Linked DNA regions of Bdellovibrio bacteriovorus HD100. Each later gene encodes a partner of the first gene's protein in a complex. Links are inferred from orthologs where the notes say so. Each region holds a gene or a part of one and is shown on either strand. Other genes may lie near its edges.

Region 1 (10,567 bases):
GGTCGGTTTTCTCGACTGAGGATCCAAAGTGCCATAGGCCCGCCTGTTAATCAAGGTCTTGCCCCGACTCTTTTTGTAAAATTATCAAGAATGCTTGATTTTTCCGTGGCCGCAGTCTATCTATACTTCTCTTTCACAGTGCACTCGTAGCTCAGCTGGATAGAGTACATGACTACGAATCATGTGGTCAGAGGTTCGAATCCTCTCGAGTGCACCATTTTTTTCTTTCAATAATTCTCCTTAAATTAGAAACTATAATACGCAGCGCGCCAAATCAGCTTTTGCCGGCCCGTCGTTGCTATTTCGCCTTCACGATCGATCCATCAACCGGGTTGAAGTAGATTTCGACCTTCTTTCCTTCCTTATTGGTTCCGTAAATTTCGTAGCAAGTCCCCGGCTGCTTGAACTTCGAAATTTTGTATCCCTCGGCTTCGACCTTTTTCTTAAAGGCTTCTTCGGTCATCCATTTATCTTTTGGTTCTGAGGTACACTCTTTTTTTGCATGGGCTGAAATTGAGATGGTTGCCAATAGAATTGTAAGGGCTAGCTGTTTCATGTTTTTTCTCCTTTTGATGGGATTAATTCCCTATCGCTTAGACTCAGTATCGCTATTCGCCGAAGATTGAAAATGGTCTGAATGCCCTAAGTGTTGGAATAAAGGCCGGATAGGCCATTTGCCCAATGGACGACTTTTTAAAAAGAGACGATTTTAAAGCTTCAGAAGCGCAGAATTCAAAAGGAGGCGTAAGATGCGGTCCACTTTGATATACGATTTGCCGACACGGCTTTTTCATTGGTTGTTTTCAGCCCTGTTTCTATTGTCATTTATCATTGCCAAAACTGTTGATGATAATTCGGTGGTCTTTAGCTACCACATGCTTTCCGGACTTTTGCTTGCCTGGCTTGTAGTATGGCGGTTCGTCTGGGGCATCATGGGTACAAAGCACGCCAAGTTCTCGGGATTCAGCCTGAACCCCCTTGAGCTAAAGAATTATCTTGTTGGCGTATTAGTGGGGTCCAAAAGGCGCTGGTCAGGGCATAATCCTGCCTCCAGCTGGGCCGCGATGGCGATGTTTGCCTTAGCACTGGGGTTGGCAGTAACGGGTTACCTGATGACTATGGGGAGCAAAGAAACCTTTGAAGAAGCACACGAACTAATGGCCAATGCGTTTGTTGTGATTGCGGCCTTTCATGTGGTCGGCGTGATTCTTCACTCGCTGAGGCATCGGGATGCCATCGCACTAAGTATGCTTGACGGAAAAAAAGAGGTGGATGGTGATGGGGCCGGAATTTCCTCTTCCAAGGGAATTGCGGCGGTGATCTTACTGTCATTGGTTGTCGTGGGTGGCTTGTATCTGACTAAAAATTTTGATTCGCAAAGAAGAACTCTTTCACTGCCGGGACAAACACTGCAATTGGGAGATGCGGAAGTATCCACGGAAGGTGATGACGACTAAAGTAAATTTTCGTAGGATCTGAATATGAACCAAAAAGAACGTGCAGTTCTTATAGCAGTGTTGGCGACCGTTACCTTAATGGTTGCTGTGGATTTGGCGACAGACTCTCAAGAGGGCGTCGCTCTTTGGCATGTTCTGATCGAGGGTGGAGCAGGTTTGGCGGCTCTTTTCGGAATCTTCTTCCTGATGAAAGATTCATTCAACCTGCAGCATAAGTTGTCAGACTCTTTAAATGAAAATGCCAGGCTTAAAAGTGAGGCCCAGGAATGGAAGCAGGAGGCACGAAAATACATCGAGGGCCTTTCCCATTCCATTGATTTGCAGTTATCAAAATGGAGCCTGTCGCTGGCTGAAAAAGAAGTGGCTCTGCTGTTGTTGAAGGGACTTTCACTTAAAGAAATTGCCGAAGTTCGCGGCACCAGTGAAAAAACGGCGCGAGCCCAGTCGATAGCTATCTATTCCAAGTCCGGATTGGCGGGCCGGTCCGAACTGGCCGCCTTTTTCCTTGAGGACTTGCTGCAGCCTCAAACAGCGGAATAGCCGGTCATGTTATAGCTAGCCAGTTTCAACTCGCCGAGTTACGTTTGAGCGATGAAAAGCACGTTTTATCTTAAAATCGGCATGATGGTTCTGGCTCTGGTGGGTGTTTTCTATGGCATGAAGGCCCTGGATGGCGGCGCTTTAGAGGACAAGGCCTCGGACCCGCAAAGTGCGCTGGGTCTTCTGATCGGCAGCGACTATCGCCCCTTGAACTGGTGCCCGGAAAAAACCCAAAAGGTGGAGCTTTTTGACCCAGCCGGCGCCGTGACTAAAACCCTGGAAAAGCCTGAAGACATCAGCTCCGTCTGTGAAATCATGATGGGGGCCTTTTCCATGGAAGGGATTGAGGAAAGCTCATTTAAAAAGAGCCTGGCAGCCCATGGACCCTCGGGCGGACCGATTGTGATCCTGGAACAGGTTCCGGGAAAGCCTGTTTTCCGGGTCAAAGGCATGCCTTTTAGCTCTCCGATGCTTTCCAAGGCTTTGGATAGGCTTGCAGTTCCTTAAGATTATTTCTGTTTGACAACAGCCGCCCAAAGCCGCTAATTTAGCCCTTCACCGAGTTCAGAAGTAGCTCAGTCGGTAGAGCAAGCGGCTGTTAACCGCTGGGTCGGGGGTTCGAGTCCCTCCTTCTGAGCCAATCTTTTTAGATTGTGATTAAGAAAACCAAGTCCATAAGACTTGGTTTTTTTATTTTTACCCCCTGTAAAATTCGATAGCATGGAATCTCCAAAAGGAGTTTGCCATGAAGCTTTGGATTTTCAGCGCGTTGATTCTTCCCGTTCAAGTTCTGGCTTCGGCCCCGGCTTTTCAAGAGTCCATTTCTGGCATCAATCCTCACCTAAAAAAATCCCCGAAATTTGAAATCCCTGTCGCCAACGACAAGGACCTGTACCTGCGCATGGAAAAGGCACTGACCTCGGAACATCCCGAGCAGTCTTTGCGCATTTTGGCCGAAGAAGGTGACTTCACCACATGCTCAGCCTTTCAGGCCACGGCACCTTCCGGTTTGCTGCCGATGACGGGGCTTTTGGACATTTCAAAAAAACTCAATGACGAGGCGATCGCCGCAAAATCCTGGGAACAAAGTCTGAAGCTGGCGAATCTGTGGTGGCACTTTGGCAATTGTGAAATGCCGGTGATCACCGGACAGATCGGCATGGCACTTTTGAAGGATTCCCTGACGGAAATGGCGAAACTTTCCAAAGAAAATATGAGTGATGAAGATCGCACAAAGTTGTCTGAGTTAAAACGCAACATCAAGGATTGGAATCCTTCCGCCCACTTGGAAAAAGAACTTCGTTTTGAGATGGTCTTAACCCCCGCTTTGCTGCTGCCCGAGCTGAAATCGGGAAAGTTTGAATTTAACAAAGAAGAGCTTGAAGAAGAAAGTTCGGAAGAAACCGCGTTGGTTGGATTTCCGGGCCTGATCAAACTTTTGTATCCGGATGGTTATGGCACCTTTGACTGGAGTGAAGGGGCAAAACCCGTGGCGGCGGCGGTGGATCAAATCAAGGGCGCGAAAAATCCAGCGGCCGCGATGGGAAAGGCCGTTGATGAGCAGGAAGCAAAATATTTGAAATCCTTCTATGAACAACTGAGCCTGCGCGATCAGGGGGTGAAGTCTGTGAAGGATCTATTGAAAGATGCGAAAGCCACCGCGCTGATTGAAACTTTGCAAAAAGACGAAGAGCTGCTGAAGGCAAAACGCGAGCTGGCGCAAATCTATAAAGACAAATCCGCCTTCATGATGGCAGTGCTGGTTTTCAAACGGACGACGCCGAACTTTTCCAGATCCATCGATAAAAAAGCGCATTCCCTGCACAAGGATCTGATCCGACTCAGCAAGCCTTTGTAAGTCTCGAATGGCCCGGGGGCCCAATCCGGGCCCGCCTTTGTATCAATTTCCTGTAAAGCCTATTTTGTCTCAAAGTGACCCAAAAGGGCCTCTTTTCGGGGTCCAAATCGTTTATATTGCAAATGAGCCATCTTTCGCCGGGCATAGCCTTTGTATTATGGGGACTTGGAATTATCGGACGTCTGCTGGAGGACTCATGCGCCTTATTAAATATCTGCCCCTTATCGCCTTTTGGAGTCTGACGACTTTCACTATGAAAGCGGGCGCCGAAGTAAAGAGCTATCGGGAGTGGAAAACCGAAAGAGTTCAACAGGCTCAGGTCAAAGTCACAACTTTGAAGTCCCAGATCGATGCCCGTAAAGGTATCCGCCTGGCTGCGGGCGGAACGGACCCCAATATGGCTCACCGCGCGGGTTTGGAGGCGGTGGCTTCTCAGGATATCTCTGTGGAAAAGCTGGAACGCGAACTTCGTGAGGAAATCTATGACCTTGAGGTCGCTAAAGACCTGTCCGTGACGGACTATTTCGTGGGTTATCTTACGAAGGTTCAGGATAAAAAGACCGCCTTCAATGAAGTGGCCGGCAAACTGTCCCCTGAAGAGGTGGCGGAGCTGATGACGGCCTATGCGAACTCTGTGTTCGGGGCGCATTCTTCGGACCTTCCGGCCAGTGCGAATAACTTCGGAAAAGACGGCGTTAAATAAGCCCTCGAAAATTCTAAATAAGTCTTAATCTTTATTCGGCGCGCCAAAGTGTTTCATTCAGGAAAATTGGGCGCCCGACCTTGACTCTTTCCACAGCCGATTCATATTAGCTTCCGTAAATACAGTTTATACATAACTGAGTTTTAAACGGAGGCTCACAATGGCTAAGAACGAAATTGGCGTTCGCCCACTTCATGACAGAATTCTAGTTCGCAGAATGGCGGAAGAAGAAAAAACCGCTGGCGGTCTTTTCATTCCTGACACTGCAAAAGAAAAACCACAAAAAGGCGAAATCATCGCGACTGGCAAAGGCCGCGTAACTGAAGATGGCAAGATCCTTCCATTGGAAGTTAAAGTTGGCGATAAAGTTCTTTTCGGCAAATACGCTGGAACTGAATTGAAACTGGATGGCGCTGAATACCTGATGATGCGCGAAGAAGACATCCTGGGCGTATTTAACTAAATCTAAATATCTACTCCAGCGAAGCTGGAGTGAATAAGAATTGAACGGAGACAATCATGAGTAAAGTAATCACATTCTCAGAAGACGCTCGTACACACATCCTTAAAGGTGTGAACACTCTGGCGAACGCAGTAAAAGTAACTTTGGGCCCTAAAGGTCGCAACGTTGTTATCGACAAATCTTTCGGCTCCCCACTGATCACTAAAGACGGTGTGACTGTTGCGAAAGAAATCGAACTTGAAAACAAATTCGAAAACATGGGCGCTCAGATGGTTAAGGAAGTTGCTTCCAAAACCAACGACGAAGCTGGTGACGGTACAACAACTGCAACAGTTTTGGCGCAAGCTATCTACCGTGAAGGCGCGAAACTTGTTTCCGCTGGTCACAACCCAATGTCTATCAAACGTGGTATCGACAAAGCTGTTGGCATCATCATTGAAGAATTGAAGTCCATGTCCAAACCGGTAAAAGGTTCCAACGAAGTGGCTCAAGTTGGCGCTATCTCTGCAAACAATGACAAAGAAATCGGTCAGATGTTGGCAGACGCTATGGATAAAGTAGGCCGTGAAGGCGTTATCACTATCGAAGAATCCAAAACTGCAAAAACGGAAGTGACTGTAGTTGAAGGTATGCAATTCGACCGTGGTTACCTTTCTCCATACTTCGTAACCAACGCAGAAAGAATGGAAGCAGTTCTTGAGAACGCTTACGTTCTTGTTTACGACAAAAAAATCTCTTCCATGAAAGACATGATCGGTATCCTTGAAGGCGTTGCAAAACAAGGCCGTCAATTGTTGATCATCGCTGAAGACGTTGAAGGCGAAGCATTGGCAACTTTGGTTGTTAATAAGCTGCGCGGCACTCTGCACATTGCTGCAGTTAAAGCTCCGGGCTTCGGTGACCGTCGTAAAGCTATGCTTGAAGACATCGCGATCCTGACTGGCGCGAAAGTGATCTCTGAAGACGTTGGTTTGAAACTTGAGGCGGCGACTGTTGCTGACCTTGGTGTTGCAAAACGCATCGTTGTAGACAAAGACAACACAACAATCATCGATGGCGCTGGTAAAAAGAACGACATCAATGGCCGTGTTGGTCAGATCAAAGCTCAGATCGAAGAAACTTCTTCTGACTATGACAAAGAAAAACTGAAAGAGCGTCTGGCTAAATTGGCTGGCGGTGTTGCAGTTATCCACGTTGGTGCTCCTTCTGAAGTTGAGATGAAAGAGAAAAAACACCGCGTAGAAGACGCTTTGAACGCGACTCGCGCTGCGGTTGAAGAAGGTATCGTTGCTGGTGGTGGTACTGCTTTGCTTCGTGCTTCCACTAAAATCGACAAATCCAAATTCTCTGAAGAAGAGCAATTCGGTGCGACGATCATCAAACGTGCTTGCGAAGAGCCAATCCGTCAAATCGCGGCTAACGCTGGTTTGGATGGCGCGATCGTTTTGGATCGTATCCTTCAGAACAAGTCCACGACTTGGGGCTTCAACGCTTACTCTGACGAATACACTGATCTGATCAAAGACGGTGTTATCGATCCAGTTAAAGTTGTTCGTTGCGCTTTGACTAACGCAGCTTCCGTTTCTTCTTTGATGCTGACTACAGAGACTATGATCGCTGAAGCACCTAAGAAAGAATCTGCAGCTCCTGCAATGCCTGGCCACGACGGTATGGGCGGCATGGGTGGCATGATGTAGTCTTCCGACTACTGACTGTGCTTAACGCAAAAAGCCTGGGTTTATAGCCCAGGCTTTTTTTTTAGAACAGGTACTGAACCCCGCCAAACAACGTTGTCATCTTGTGACTGGTGCTGGTGGCACGGGTCGCGCCCGAGAAGTCCGTGCTGTAGTTTTCAATCATCAGCTCACCGCGGATCTTAAATCGCGTTTTCATTTTATAATCCATAAAGAAGCTGAACGAATTGATCTTGCTGTCAGATCCTGAACCGCTGTCCTGGGATTCGCTCATGCCGGGATTCATATAGAAATCAAAGCGTCCGCCGATATCCACAGGGATTTCCTCAGACAGCGGGAACTGACCGGCCAGGCTGATCAGGAAGCCGCTATAGTCCATGCTGGTGAACGTGGTGGGCGTGCTGCCATCCACGGTGAACTTGGTTGTCATATAGCCGGCACCGATTTGCAGCTTCGGACCGAAGAAGTCATTAGTCAGCAGGAAGTTATAGCCCGCATTCACGCCGTATTGGCCCACAGACATGTTCAAAGACGAAGGGGAGCTTCCGGTTTGGTTATTATCAATTGAGAACACCGACTGGCGCAGGTGAACGCCCATGTACCATTCCGGGTTCAGCCACAGTTCACCACGCACTAAAATATTCGGGGCGAAGTTGTTGCTGCCACTCACCGACTCTGGTGTGGTCAGGCTGCTGTTTTGGGTGTAGTTGCCAAAACCCGCCATCAATTCCACTTTACCGAATTGCGGAGGCATTGTCGGCAGCCATTCGGTGGGCTCTTCGCCAAAGGCCACGTCCTTATCCGGGCGGGTGCTGATGTCCTGAAGAACCTTTCCTGAAGGGGTGGTGATGGGTGTGGAGTATTTTACAAACTCATCCGGCATCACTTTGGATCCGACGGCGATCACGCCCGGGTCTTTCTCCATTTCGACGTAACCAAAGCTCATGAATGGTTCGACTTTGAAAAGTTTCACGCGGCCTAGAACCTCTTTTTCGGTGCTGACCATGAATTTGAGTTTTGGATGACGGTTGATCTTGATGATCTGAACGACGGACACACGGCTGTCAGGTTTTAGCCCATAGTTGCTTCCCAGATTCAGGGTCACCTGCTGGCCACGACGGCTCAGAATGGTGGCGCGAAAAGGCATGCGGTACTTCAGATTTTCAAACAGACGACGGACTTCGTTTTTGATTTCCGCAGTTTCAAAGCCCTTGTAGTCATTCAGGGATTCCTGCAACAGCGGCAGGCCTTCGCGGCCCACAAACAAGGTCAGCGTGATGGAAATCCCGCGGGGACCACGGATGATTTTTGAAGTCAGGGCGGCCTCGCTTTGCGTGGATTGCAAAACGGTTTGAACTTCCGACGGATTTTCATCCAGAGTTTCTGATTTGATTTTCAAATCTTTTGGAAAGTTGGACAAAGACCACTGTTTGTCTTCGTTCAAAAGATTTCTAAGTTCTTCTTCCGCAGGTTTTGCGTAGATGCCACCCACGTTGTCGGTGGTTGGAACCAGCACGATGGATTTAATGGCAAGATCTTGGTCGGCGGCACTGATATAGACGTTCTGGGCATTAGTCTGGGCCCACGCGGTCGGGCTGATTGAAATGAAACAGGACGCGACGAAGAGGGAACCTAGGAAGAATGATTTCATAAATTTATTCTGCCCTGCCTCTGAAAACAGGTCAATTTGGCGTCAAGTAATACGGACCGAAAGCCGAAAGATTTCTTATGAAGTCTTCATTTTCCTTTCTGATTTTTGCAGCGCTCTTTGCTTCTGCCTTTCCGGCGACGGCCCAAGTGGGTCTGGAGGGTTTTTCCTCCGGACGTTATGAAGTTCGTAAAGCGAACAAGCGCAGTCCAGCGTCTGAAGCAGAAGCAACCCCGGTGATCACAGATTCTGAGGGCGTGGCCGTTAGAACCTTGAAGACCAGCGAGCTGGAGGCCGAGAAAAAGGCTGAGGCAGAAAAGAAAGAAAAAGAACTGGCTGCCAAGAAAGAAGCGGAAGCCAAGGCAGCTGCGGAAACTCAGGCGGCGACGGCTGCTTCCGTAGCTCCAGCGGCGGCGCCCAAAGTGGCGGGTGCTGAAGCCTCGCCTGAAGTCGAGGAGCCGACGATCGGTGAACAGGCGGAAAGCCTTTTCTCTGACAAGGCTTCTAAAATTTTTGAATTCTACCGTGAACAAATTCACGAAGACGACATTCGCAACAACCGTCTTGAGCTGGATGTGATGCCGGTGGTGGCCTATAATGATTCCCAGTCCAACTACACTTTCCGTGACTATCAGAGTTTCTTTAATGCGCTAAAAATTCGCAGTAATGTTTGGTTCACGCCACTTATTGGTGTGAGCGGACAGATTCTATTTTCGTTCGCTGCGGATGTGGACTCTGTCCAGGCGGATCAGTCCCGGGTTTCGGCAAAGTATGAATTTGTCGATCTGGGATTGAACTTCCGCAAGTTCTTTGGGGTGTCCCGCAAATCCAATTCACTGGAGTTCTCTTTATTGCTCAGTGATAACAAAATGACCGTACCCAGTGACAACACCTCCCGCGCCCGCATTAAGACCCAAGGGTTGGGTGTGGGTTTGAAGGCGCGCATTCCAACGTCCGCGAATTATGCCTGGACCTTGGGGGGAAGCTTCTTCCCACGTCTGCAGCATTCTGAAAGTGCCACGGGTGTAAACATCCAGTCCGGCGCTTCGGAGGAAAGTGTGCGCATTGGTCTTGATGTCGGTGGTGAATGGAAGTTCACCCGCGAAAGCCAGATGATCTGGAGCTTGGGGGCTTCGGCTGAAAGAAACGTCTTTGACGGTGCGGCCGGCCTGCCAGACCCTGGTACAGGTTTGACTCCGAACAATGTCAGCGTGACCAATTCGCTTTATATGTTCTCACTGGGCTATCGTTGGGGTCACTAAAATCCACTCACAAAAAAGCCTGCTAAATTCTATACTGGCGGTATGAAGATTCGTTTTGCTGTTATTGATGATGCCGCCTTCTTGCGTGAACTAATCAAAAATATTGTGACCTCGGAAGGGGGCCTGTGCGTCGGCGAGGCTGCCAACGGGGACGAGGCGGTGGAGCTGGTGTCAGCCACACTGCCCGATCTGGTATTTTTGGATATGGTCATGCCTCTTCGTAACGGCATTGAGACGGCAAAGATTCTGAAAGAGCTGCATCCTGATATCAAGATCATCGGTTGCTCCACAATTGATCAGGAAGCTCTGGTGCAGAAAGCCTTCGAGGCGGGCTTTGATGCCTATCTGCCAAAGCCATTCAGCAAAGAACAGCTTTTAAAAGAAATCACAAAAGTATTACCGCATCTGGGAGAATCCACTCATGGAAGAACTTAAATTTGTATTCAAGTGTTTTGCCGCAACAGCCTTGCTGATTGTTTTGATGCAGGTGAAAGTAGCTGGCAATTCGATTGAATCTCATTCTTTCCGCTGGTTGCAGAAATCCACGGTGTCTCAGTACATTCAAAGTGCGGCAGCCGGTGGTGCCATGGCGATCAGAAATCTGGGGCGTTCATTGGGTGATGGCGTGGCCAGCACGGTGGACGGATTCCAGGAAGGCGCTCACGAAAAGGCGATTCGCTAAGACACCCTTCCCTTTTTAAAAAAGGGAAGGGAGAGCGACTGTAAGGGGGGGATAGTCACTCTCCCTAGGGGGCATATTCAATTCAAGCCGGGGCGGATTAGTTCCAGCCTTTGCTTGTTTTCTCTTTTGCGGTCTTCGTCGAAGTGTCCTTGGCAACTTTTGCCTTGAACTCTTGTTTGAACGCTGTCGATGAATGGCGACCGCTTCCGCTGTTGTTTTTGCAAGAAACACCCGTGTTCGCCATTGCCACAGAGGCGATC
Region 2 (10,572 bases), 700 kb from region 1 along the record:
CAAAGTCAGATTCCAGCGCTTGGAAGCAAACGGAATCTGCACACCGTAAGACACACGTGAGGCAAAGATGAAATCACCGGGCTTTAGAGCCGGTTGCATGGAACCTGTCGGGACTTTATAAGCGGTGACCAGAAAGTGACGCACAAAAAGTGCACACACCACTGCCAAAACCAAAGTTGTTAGATATTCCCGCCAACGATTCATCCCTAAATCCTAAACGGACTTGGGCGAGACCTTCAAAGCAATTCTGAGGGCTTTCAATTATTTCTTAGACGACCTATTAATCCAAGGTCTTAAATAAACGGTTGAAGCGGATTTGTGAGGGGTCACACACAAACGTCATTGTCGGCAAAGTGCTGTTACAAGATAGCCAGATAACCGACGCTTTTCCGACCAGATAGTCGTTTTTCACAAAACCCCAGAAACGTGAGTCACTGGATTGGTCCCGGTTGTCACCCATAAAGAAGAACTGATCCGGCGGAACTTGATAGACCTGCACATCGGCCGAGTTTTCTTCACTGAGGAAGCGCACCACGTAGGACTTCTGAGTGTTGTTTTCAGTGAAATAATAAAACTCTTTATTGTTCACCAGGGGGCCCTCGTAAGGAGCCATCTCAAAAGCCTTGCCATTGACTGTAATGCGACCGGCGCGGACTTCAATCTGATCCCCGGGCAGGCCAATCAAACGCTTGATATAATAGACATCCGGATTTTCAGGGTACTTGAAAACCACGATATCCCCGCGCTCAGGCGTTGACCATTGCACCAGCCACTTGTCACTGAAAGGGATGTGCAGACCGTAAGCGAATTTTTTTACCAGAATGTGGTCATGGATCAGAAGATTCGGAATCATGCTCCCGGACGGGATCACGAAGGGCTCAAACAAGGCCCAGCGCACTCCCATCACCAGCAGAATCGGAAACAAGAAAGTCAGGATCGCCTGATTCCATGTTCCTTTCAGATTGGGAGTGGCCTTGGGTTCAGACATCTAGTTCACAGAGTGGAAGAAACGTCCCCAGCGGATGGTCAGCGGGTTGCACAGGAACGGAAGCATCGGCACCGTTTCTTCGCAACTTAGCCATACGAACATCGCACGACCCAGGATGTTTTGTTTTGGCAGGAAACCCCACACACGGCTGTCTGAAGAATTCATGCGGTTGTCGCCCATGACAAACAGATGGTCATCCGGAATGGTCACCGGGCCAAAGGTTTCATAGATATCACCCTTGCGAAGAAGGATGGCATGCTCTTTACCTTCTTTGGCAGCTTTGCCCGCCGGCAGGACTTCAGTGAACTCGACGTAGTTTTCTTTGCTATCATTGATATTGCCATCACGCTGGAAGTCCGCATCGCGAAGCCATGCAAAGTCATCCATGTTGGCTGGAACCTTTTTTTCAACCGGTTTGTCGTTGATATAAAGAGTCCCGTTTTCGTAGTAAACCTTGTCGCCCGACTCGCCCACGATGCGTTTGATGAAGAAAGTGCTCATGTCTTTAGGATATTTAAAGACAATCACTTCCCCACGCTCAGGTTCGTTGAATTTCACCAGCCATTTTTCGCTGAAAGGAACACGCAGACCGTAAGTCAGCTTGTTCACGAAGATATGGTCATGAATCAAAAGCGACGGCAGCATCGAGCCCGATGGAATCACGTAAGCTTCGATGAAGCCCCAGCGAATGAACAAAGCGATGAACACCGCCAGGAACAAAGAGCCCCAACCCTCTGTCCAGAAGTGTTTCGTTCTAAAGTCCCAGCTTTTTGGTTGTTTGTCGCTCATGTTGATTCTCCTAGTCTTCGACTTTCAGGATCGCGAGGAAGGCTTCTTGAGGGACTTCGACATGGCCGATGGCCTTCATGCGCTTCTTACCCTCTTTTTGCTTTTCCAGAAGCTTACGCTTACGGGAAATATCACCACCATAACACTTGGCGGTCACGTCTTTTCTGATTGCCCCCAGAGTCTCACGCGCGATGATCTTGGCACCGATAGCTGCCTGGATCGCCACCTGATACATCTGACGAGGAATCAGTTCTTTCATTTTTTCAGCCAGCAAGCGGCCACGGTTTTGCGCCTTGGATCGGTGAACGATCAAAGACAGGGCATCGATAGCCTCACCGTTAATCAGAATATCCAGCTTCACCAGGTCTGATTCCTCAAAACCGACGAATTCATACTCCAAAGAAGCATAACCTTTGGAGATGGATTTCAAACGATCGTAGAAGTCCATCACCATTTCATTCATCGGCAACTTGTACTCAATGATGACTTTTTTGTCGGTGACGTATTCCATCTTCTGCTGGATACCACGCTTGTCCTCGCACAGCTTCAGAATGCCGCCGATATAATCAGTCGGCGTGTGCAGGGTCACTTTTACATACGGCTCTTCAAACTTGGCAATCTGGGTTTCCACCGGCATACCGGACGGATTTTCCAGCATCATCTCGGTGCCGTCTGTTTTTGTGATACGGTAAACAACCGTCGGCGCCGTGGTGATCAGATCCAGATTGAATTCTCGCTCAAGACGCTCTTGAACGATTTCCATGTGCAACAGCCCCAGGAAACCGCAACGGTATCCGAAACCAAGTGCCGCGGATTTTTCAACCTCGAACGTCAAAGACGAGTCATTCAGACAAAGTTTGTCCAAAGCGTCCTTCAGGTTTTCGTATTCAGAAGCCACGACCGGGAAGATACCGGCAAAAACCATCGGCTTGATACGCTGGAAACCTGCCAAAGGCTGGGTCGCCGGGTGTTTTGCGGAAGTGACGGTGTCACCCACCTGAACGTCACGGATATCTTTAATACCACAGACGATGAAGCCCACTTCACCCGCCTCAAGAACATCCTGCATTAACGGGAATGGTTTGTACTTACCCATGCGCAGAACTTCATAGTCACGATCGGTGGCCATGAACTTGATCTTGTCACCTTTTTTGATCACGCCGTCGACCATACGAACCAGGACAACAACGCCCTGATAAGCATCAAACCAAGAGTCGAAAATAAGAGCTCTTGGTGTCAGGCTGCGGTCCGCTTTTGGTGGCGGAACTTTTTCAACGATCGCTTCCAGAATATCGGTGATACCGATCTTTTCTTTCGCCGACGCGTGAATGATCCCTGTGCAATCCAAGCCGACAGTGTCTTCGATCTGCTTCGCAACACCTTCTGGATCTGCGGACGGAAGATCAATCTTGTTCAGAACAGGAATGATCTCAAGATTATTTTCCATGGCCAGATAAACGTTCGCCAGGGTTTGTGCTTCCACCCCTTGAGCGGCGTCAACGACAAGAATCGCGCCTTCACAAGCGGCCAAAGAACGGGACACTTCGTAAGAGAAGTCCACGTGCCCCGGTGTATCGATCAAGTTGATCTGATACATGTTGCCGTCTTTGGATTTGAAATCCAGACAGACTGTTTGAGCTTTGATGGTGATGCCGCGTTCGCGCTCAAGTTCCATGTTGTCGAGGAACTGATCCTTTTTCTCACGATCCGACAATGAGCCGGTGGCGGAAAGAAGACCGTCAGCCAAAGTAGATTTGCCGTGGTCGATGTGAGCGATAATAGAGAAATTGCGTATGTATTTAGGATCCATGGGCGGTAGTATAAATAAGAAGCGCCGAGTTGCTAGTGACAACTCGGCGCAATGATTAAGGTTTTATAAAAATTTAAGCCAAAGTCTTTACAGCGTCTTTCAGCTGGTCGACCTTGTTCAGGCGCTCCCAAGTGAAGGACTCTTCGTTACGACCAAAGTGGCCGTAAGCCGCTGTCGGGCTGTAAATCGGTCTTAGCAGGTCCAGATCCTTTGTAATGCGAGCTGGGCGCAAATCGAAGACCTGGCGGACCGCTTTTTCAAGCACTTCCGGGCCAACTTTGCTTGTTCCGTAGTCATTCACAGTGATGCTGACAGGCTCAGCCACACCGATCGCGTAAGCCACCTGAACCAGGCAGCGTTCCGCAAGACCCGCTCCCACGATGTTCTTCGCGATATGACGTGATGCGTAAGCGGCAGAGCGGTCCACTTTGGAAGGATCTTTACCAGAGAACGCGCCACCACCGTGAGCACCGTGACCACCATAAGTGTCCACGATGATTTTACGACCGGTCAAACCCGCATCACCCATTGGACCACCCGTTACGAAACGGCCTGTTGGGTTGATGAAGAATTTGGTTTTGGAGTCGATCCAGTTGCCTGGGATGGATTTTTTGATCAGCTCTTCAGTGATGAACTCCTGGATTGTGGAGTTGGAAACACTGTCGGCGTGCTGAGTGGAGATAACCACTGCATCGATGCGTTTTGCAATGCCGTTTTCGTACTGAACAGTCACTTGGGATTTTGCATCCGGGCGCAACCAGTCCACTTTGTTGGCTTTGCGAAGAGCCGCCAGGTCTTTCACCAGTTTGTGAGACATCGCGATGCTCAAAGGCATCAGCTCTGGAGTTTCGTTCACAGCGTAACCGAACATCAGACCCTGATCACCAGCGCCTTGATTGTCAGAAAGAGTTTCTTTAACGCCCACCGCGATATCCGGGGACTGCTGACCCACGGCAATCATCACGCCGCATGTTTTGTAGTCAAAGCCCTTGTCAGAGTGGTCGTAGCCAATGCGTTTTACAACATCACGAGCCACTTCAGAGAAGTTCACTTTTGCCGAAGTTGTGATCTCACCGGCAACAACCACCAAACCGGTTGTCAGCAGGGTTTCACAGGCAACACGGCCCTTCGGATCCTGAGCCAGGATGGCATCCAGAATACCGTCAGAGATTTGATCGGCCATTTTGTCGGGGTGACCTTCGGATACAGATTCACTCGTAAAGAGATAGTTTTTCACTGCGTTCGTTCCTCATTAGGGAATGGTGTTAATGAGCTCGGCCCCCTCTGGGACCATCCTAAAATACAGTCAAATTGAGCTGGAATTTAGCGAGCGGCCAAACTATCAAAAGCACCCGGAGGGGTCAAGGATCCTTGGGTTTGTGGTGATAAAAATAAGCCAGTTCTAGGAAAAACACTGTAAAGCCTCCAACCAGGCCGATCAGCCCCAGGCCAATCATAAACTGAGCCAGGGTGCGCCCCAGTTCGCTGATCGAGGATTCCGGCACCAAGCCCTTGTTCTGAAACAGGAACATCAGCATATAGGCCCCGACAGAAAGAAAGGTCCACACCACCGCATGAAAGCGTTTGGTCAGCAGCCCCACGATCAACGGCAGCACCGCAAACCAGATCAGTGTCGGAGAGAAAAATCCCCCTGTAAAGAACGAGAAGGAAAACTGAAAGACCATCCCCGAGATCACCATGTTGTAGGCGGCCACCGGCATGGAGCGGGTCCAACGGTAAACCAAAGGAGACAGGGCGTGCAAAATCGAGCAGGTAAAGCCGATCTGAGCCAGGGTCGGATCTTCAACGAAAAATAAAGAGATGAAGCTGTAGGTCCACATCAGCAGACCGGTAAGAAGCGTGATCAGAAGCAGCAGGCGCCATTTATAGTGACGGACGTGCAGGTCTTCCTTCACATCCAGGGAAAAAAGGGAGGTTCCCCAATGAATCTGTTCTTCCTGTTCCAAGCAACGTTCCAAAATACAAGAGGTGGATAATTCCACCTCCTTAGTATAATCGCGGATCAGAAAATTTGCACGAAAATCACGCCGCCTTTTTCCAGCGTGAGAACGTCTCCTGACGTGCTCCCTTGGTGAGTTCTGGCTTTTTGTGATCCTTGTATTGCTTGTTGGTCTTCAAAAACTGTTTCTCCATTTTTTCGGCACATGCGTCCACAGCACCATAGACATCAGGACCGTATGCAGTCGCCTTGAAATATTTTTCGCGGGTGTTCACGGAGATCTCAACGCAGAATTCATTTTTTACCTTACTGAAATACACGTTGCCGTAACCTTCTCTAAGCAGGAAGCGCCCCACCTCGGCCATTCTTTCTTCTGTGTAGGTCTCAAGGGATTCAGAGTGGTCCAGATGCTTAAAGGTGTAGTTGAGTTTCATGTTTTCTCCTTCTCAGCCCCTTTCAAGGCCTTTGATTGCTTGCTGGACTTCTTATCGGTCCAGCCGGACTAAAGATGAGCCCTATTTTGAGACTCATTTGGTTTTTCTTTGGGTTAATAAACAGGCCTTAAAAATTTCATCGTCCTGCTTATTGTTGAGATATTTGGCAACCGGGCTCATGGCGGCAAAGGCCTCTTTGCACTGACCACGGCTGAATTCGAGCTTTGCGTCGAAATAAGAATCACGAAGGGCCGCGGGCAGTCGATCCACCGTTCTGGGCTCAGCTTCGCCGCTTTCTATTTTTCGTTTATATTCACGGAGCGCATTTTCTGACTTGCGGCGCAGTTCCCGGATGTCAGAATACTTCGGCACATGGGACGGGATCTTGCGGGACGTGTCCAAAGCCCCCTCATAGTTGCCGGCTTCGAAATACACCTGCGCCTTTTCGTGCAGGGCTTCGATTTCAGCAGGATCCATTTTGTGTTTTTTGGAGCCAAAGGGGTTGGCAATCAGCCCCAGGGTCAGTCCCGTCAGGGCCACGGCATACATGGCGATGTTAGCTGGCTTGATCATGGAAAACTTATCGGCAATCCCGGACCAAAGATGAGGTTTTTCCATGTTCCAAAAAGAGACGGGCCCCTGTCGGAGCCCGCTCAATTCTAACTTGGGATGGTCACCATTTTTTTATAAAATTCCAGAAGCTTTTTAGCCCCATGAACCAGATTGGCCTCCCAATCATTGTGGGCATTGTGATCCGCCCCGTCGGTGATGTACTTCAGTGAGATCAGCTGCACGTTCATTTTGCGACAAACCTTGGCCAGGGCATAACCTTCCATGTCCACCAGCTCGCAAGGCACTTTTGGAGTGCCGGTTTCAAAGCTGTCCCCTGTGCCACACACCCCATGAGACAGCTCCGGGAAGTAAGGAATCAGGTCAATCGCTCCTGGAAGCGGATCAAACGGTGTTTCACCGACCTTGAATCCCAAAGGGGAAATGTCCATGTCTCTTTGCACGAAGCTTGAAACCTCGACAAGGTCATGGGTTTTAAAACGGGAACTGCCCGCGGTTCCCAGGTTGATCATGACTTTGCACTTGGTTTTATGAATCACATCCATAGCCACCAGCGCGGCATTCACTTTGCCAATGCCGGTATAGACCACAGGGATATTTTCTTTTTCAAAGAAGCCCTGAGACTCGCCCGGAAGCGCCATCACCAAAGCCACGTCATTAATATTGAACAAGCGAAGCCACCTTTTGATCGTTGTAGGTCATCTTGTTAAGGAACGTCAGATTGACCAGAACTGCCACTGACTCCACGGAGTACCCGGCCAGCAGACAGAGGTCAATCGCCGCCTGCAGCGTGCCACCGGTCGCCAGAACATCATCCACGATCACCACATTCCCGCGGCCCGGAGGAAGCTCAATTTCAGCTGTACCGTACTCCAGAGCATAGGAAACCTTGCGCGTCGGAGGCGGCAGCTTCCCCGCTTTACGAATTGGCAGGAAGCCTTTTTTGTGAGTCGCCGCCATGTGGGCTGCCAGGATAAATCCACGGGATTCAATGCCGGCGAAATAATCCACATGAGTCAGATCGACGTGCTTTAAAAGATTGTGGGAAACAAAACTGAGGGCTTCAGCGTTTTGCAGCAGCGGGGACATATCACGGAAAATAATCCCTGGCTTGGGGAAATCAGGAACATCACGAATCAGGCTCTTTAAATCCACGGGCCACTCCTTGGCAGTTGCACCCTTATTCTTAAGGGAAACCCTGCTGTGAGTAAAGGAAATCTATTCCACCATCAAGCCCGGAAAATAAAGAGGCGCGCGGAACTGCGCTGGTTGATATACCAGCGCAGCCACATTCACACTGCGCTGACCTTCGGGCCCAACCCAGTTTTCCAGAATGTTTTTATAGCCGGAAGACGCCTTGAGCAAGGCCAGGCCCACTTCAAATTTCTTTATCAGACCTTTGGCGTCCGAATGCTTTTTTGAAAAGTGCACATAGATGGGCTCTTCACTCATCTCGATGATGACTTTGAACCGGTCCCGGAATTCCGGTTTGTTTTTCAGATAATAATAGAAAACATATTCATCGATAGCGACATATCCAACGCGCCGGGAATTCAGCATCATCAGACTGGTCAGATCATTGGCCGTAAAGACTTTGTTGATTTTGGAGTTTTCATCAAACTCCACCCCGAAGGGAAATCCATTCGGCAGCGCCACAGTGCGCCCCTCAAGATCTTTCACCTTTTGCACCTTTGTTGAGGTCCCCGTGCGCAAAGCAACGATCAAACCCTTGCTTTTGAAAAGTGGCTCTTTGGGAAAAAGAAAATCCGCATCCATCTCTTTGCTGCGCGCAGAATTAAAGCAGGCCACAAACTTACCACTTTGGGTCTGCGCCAGACAGCGCGGATAAGGCACTTGAAAAAGCTCCACATCCTCACCGACATTCTTAAAAGCGGCCCGCACAATATCCACGGACATGCCCACAGCCCGCCCCTTCTCGCGAAAAGCAAACGGCGGCCAAGAATCCTCCACCATCAACTTCACAGGAGCACACCAAGCGTCAAAACAAACAAGAATTACCAGCAAGAAACCAAATCGACCCATCCCTGCTACTTAACAAACCAAGAACCCTCAATACACCTTACACTTAAGTAATCACTAAACAATCTCACCGACACTTTCGGAACAAACCCCAAAAAGCTCCCCATTCCCCTCCCAACGCGAAAGCAACACCATACGCAAAGAGCTTCCTTCCTCAAAAAAAAAGAAACACTTCGAACATCAGCATGAGGGCTTGGGATGAGCTATCCCGGGTCGACTGCGAGTTCCGCAGCGAGGAATAAAACGACGAGAAACAAGAAGGGGAAAAACGAGCGAGGACTGTCCGAAGCAGACGGCCCGGGATAGCTCATCCCAAGCCGTTCTTCGCAAAAGACTAGAAGTACTTCTTACGTTGAGAAGAAGGAAGAATCTTAAGAACGTCGCGGTATTTGGCCACCGTACGACGTGCGATCTGAATACCTTCGACCTTCAGCAAATCCACGATCTTTTGATCGGACAATGGATTTTTCGGATCTTCCTTGGCCACCAGATCCTTGATTTTGATTTTAACTGACTCGGAAGCCAGTGAATCACCATCCGAAGAGCTGATACCGGAATTGAAGAAGTATTTCAGTTCGTAGATACCCTGTGGTGTGTGCACGTATTTCGCCGTGGTCACACGGCTGACCGTGGATTCGTGCATGCCGATATCATTGGCGATATCACGCAGAACCATCGGTTTTAAGTGCTCAGAGCCTTTTTCAAAGAACTCGCGCTGGTGTTTTACGATCGACTCAGTCACCTTGTAGATCGTGCGCTGTCTTTGGTGAATGGACTTGATCAACCAAACGGCAGAACGAAGTTTTTCCTGGATATAATCCTGGGTCTTGTCGCCGGTGGTTTTGCCACCTTTAAGCATGTTTTTATAGAAGTTGGAGATTTTCAAACGCGGCAAACCGTCTTCATTCAAAGACACCACGTAATCATCACCCACTTTGTAAACGTAAACATCCGGAGTCACATAGTGCGTGTCACTGCTGACAAACGCACGACCCGGCTTTGGATCCATCGCATAGATGATTTTGCAGATTTCCACGATGTCTTCAACGTCGCGGTTCAGGGCTTTGGCGATGGCCTCGTAGTTTTTCTTTTCCAGATCCTTCACATGATTTTTGATCAGCGTGACCAGATCGTGGGTGTCCTCTTCCATGTGTTTGGCCTGGATCAGCAGACATTCCTGCAGATCGCGGGCACCCACACCCGGGGGATCAAATTCGTGAATCAGGGTCAGAGTGTCTTCCAGCAGGGCCAGATCCACTTTTTCCTCTTCAGCGATCTGCTCCAGAGGAACTTTGATATACCCGTCATCATCAATGGCGCCGATCAGGGCGTCTGCGGCTCTTTCCTCTTCTTCAGAGAAGCCGTTCATTTTAACTTGCCAGTAAAGGTGATCGTGCAGGGTTTGAGACGCCGTGATGACGTTCTCATAGTTCATGATCTCTTCAGAACCCGCCATGCCGGACTGTGGAGGCTTTTGGTTGGCTTCGATGTAGGATTCCCACTCGAATTCATCCTGCTTTTGCGGATCCTGAATGTTCTGCTGGTCCGGAGTTTCGGAATGCTCAACTTCGTTGGCAGCCTCTTTGGTTCTTTGAAGGTCTTCTTCTTTCAGCGCGGATTCGGCTTCTTCCAGAATAGGATTTTCTTCCAGCTCGGAGCGCACAGCCGACTCCAACTCCATACGCGACATCTGCAAAAGCTTGATCGCCTGTTGCAGCTGTGGAGTGATTACCAGAGACTGGCTCAGGTTCATCGTCTGTCGAAGAGCCATTAAAATTTCCCTTTCCCAAGAACCGTAACAGCCGGGATGGCTTTACAGCTTAAAGTTTTCGCCGAGATAGAACTTACGTGCCAATTCGGAATTTGCGATTTCATCAGAACTTCCGCTGACCTGAATCTTCCCGTCCTTCAATATATAAGCATAGTCGCAAATGCCCAAAGTCTCACGCACGTTATGATCTGTGATCAGAACTCCTATACC

The links.
Region 2: the proteins of groL (region 1) and metK are in contact, whole or in part, in a cryo-EM structure (PDB 8P4O), measured with the Escherichia coli proteins. The link is inferred for Bdellovibrio bacteriovorus HD100 from one-to-one orthologs.

The regions. Positions count from the first base shown.
Region 1 is NC_005363.1:86,079-96,645, forward strand. What follows is about bases 4,521-7,397. They hold groL (chaperonin GroEL), read left to right. Parts: upstream 4,521-5,077; coding sequence 5,078-6,718; downstream 6,719-7,397. Other genes in these bases: BD_RS00470 (hypothetical protein), read left to right, coding at 4,521-4,558; groES (co-chaperone GroES), read left to right, coding at 4,734-5,021; BD_RS00485 (porin family protein), read right to left, coding at 6,780-7,397. In the rest of the region: BD_RS00440 (PepSY domain-containing protein), read right to left, coding at 299-556; BD_RS00445 (cytochrome b/b6 domain-containing protein), read left to right, coding at 750-1,457; BD_RS00450 (helix-turn-helix transcriptional regulator), read left to right, coding at 1,482-1,997; BD_RS00455 (hypothetical protein), read left to right, coding at 2,049-2,504; BD_RS00465 (hypothetical protein), read left to right, coding at 2,743-3,855; more of BD_RS00470, read left to right, coding at 4,052-4,520; more of BD_RS00485, read right to left, coding at 7,398-8,366; BD_RS00490 (hypothetical protein), read left to right, coding at 8,444-9,625; BD_RS00495 (response regulator), read left to right, coding at 9,668-10,060; BD_RS00500 (hypothetical protein), read left to right, coding at 10,047-10,307; BD_RS00505 (hypothetical protein), read right to left, coding at 10,405-10,567.
Region 2 is NC_005363.1:790,182-800,753, reverse strand. What follows is about bases 2,743-5,624. They hold metK (methionine adenosyltransferase), read right to left. Parts: upstream 4,825-5,624; coding sequence 3,661-4,824; downstream 2,743-3,660. Other genes in these bases: BD_RS03880 (hypothetical protein), read right to left, coding at 4,949-5,566; lepA (translation elongation factor 4), read right to left, coding at 2,743-3,587. Also shown: lepB (signal peptidase I), read right to left, coding at 1-204; lepB (signal peptidase I), read right to left, coding at 281-988; lepB (signal peptidase I), read right to left, coding at 989-1,777; more of lepA, read right to left, coding at 1,788-2,742; hpf (ribosome hibernation-promoting factor, HPF/YfiA family), read right to left, coding at 5,631-5,981; BD_RS03870 (hypothetical protein), read right to left, coding at 6,075-6,554; BD_RS03865 (5'-methylthioadenosine/S-adenosylhomocysteine nucleosidase family protein), read right to left, coding at 6,641-7,192; BD_RS03860 (adenine phosphoribosyltransferase), read right to left, coding at 7,209-7,706; BD_RS03855 (substrate-binding periplasmic protein), read right to left, coding at 7,770-8,525; rpoN (RNA polymerase factor sigma-54), read right to left, coding at 8,926-10,362; lptB (LPS export ABC transporter ATP-binding protein), read right to left, coding at 10,405-10,572. UniProt on the Escherichia coli protein: Catalyzes the formation of S-adenosylmethionine (AdoMet) from methionine and ATP.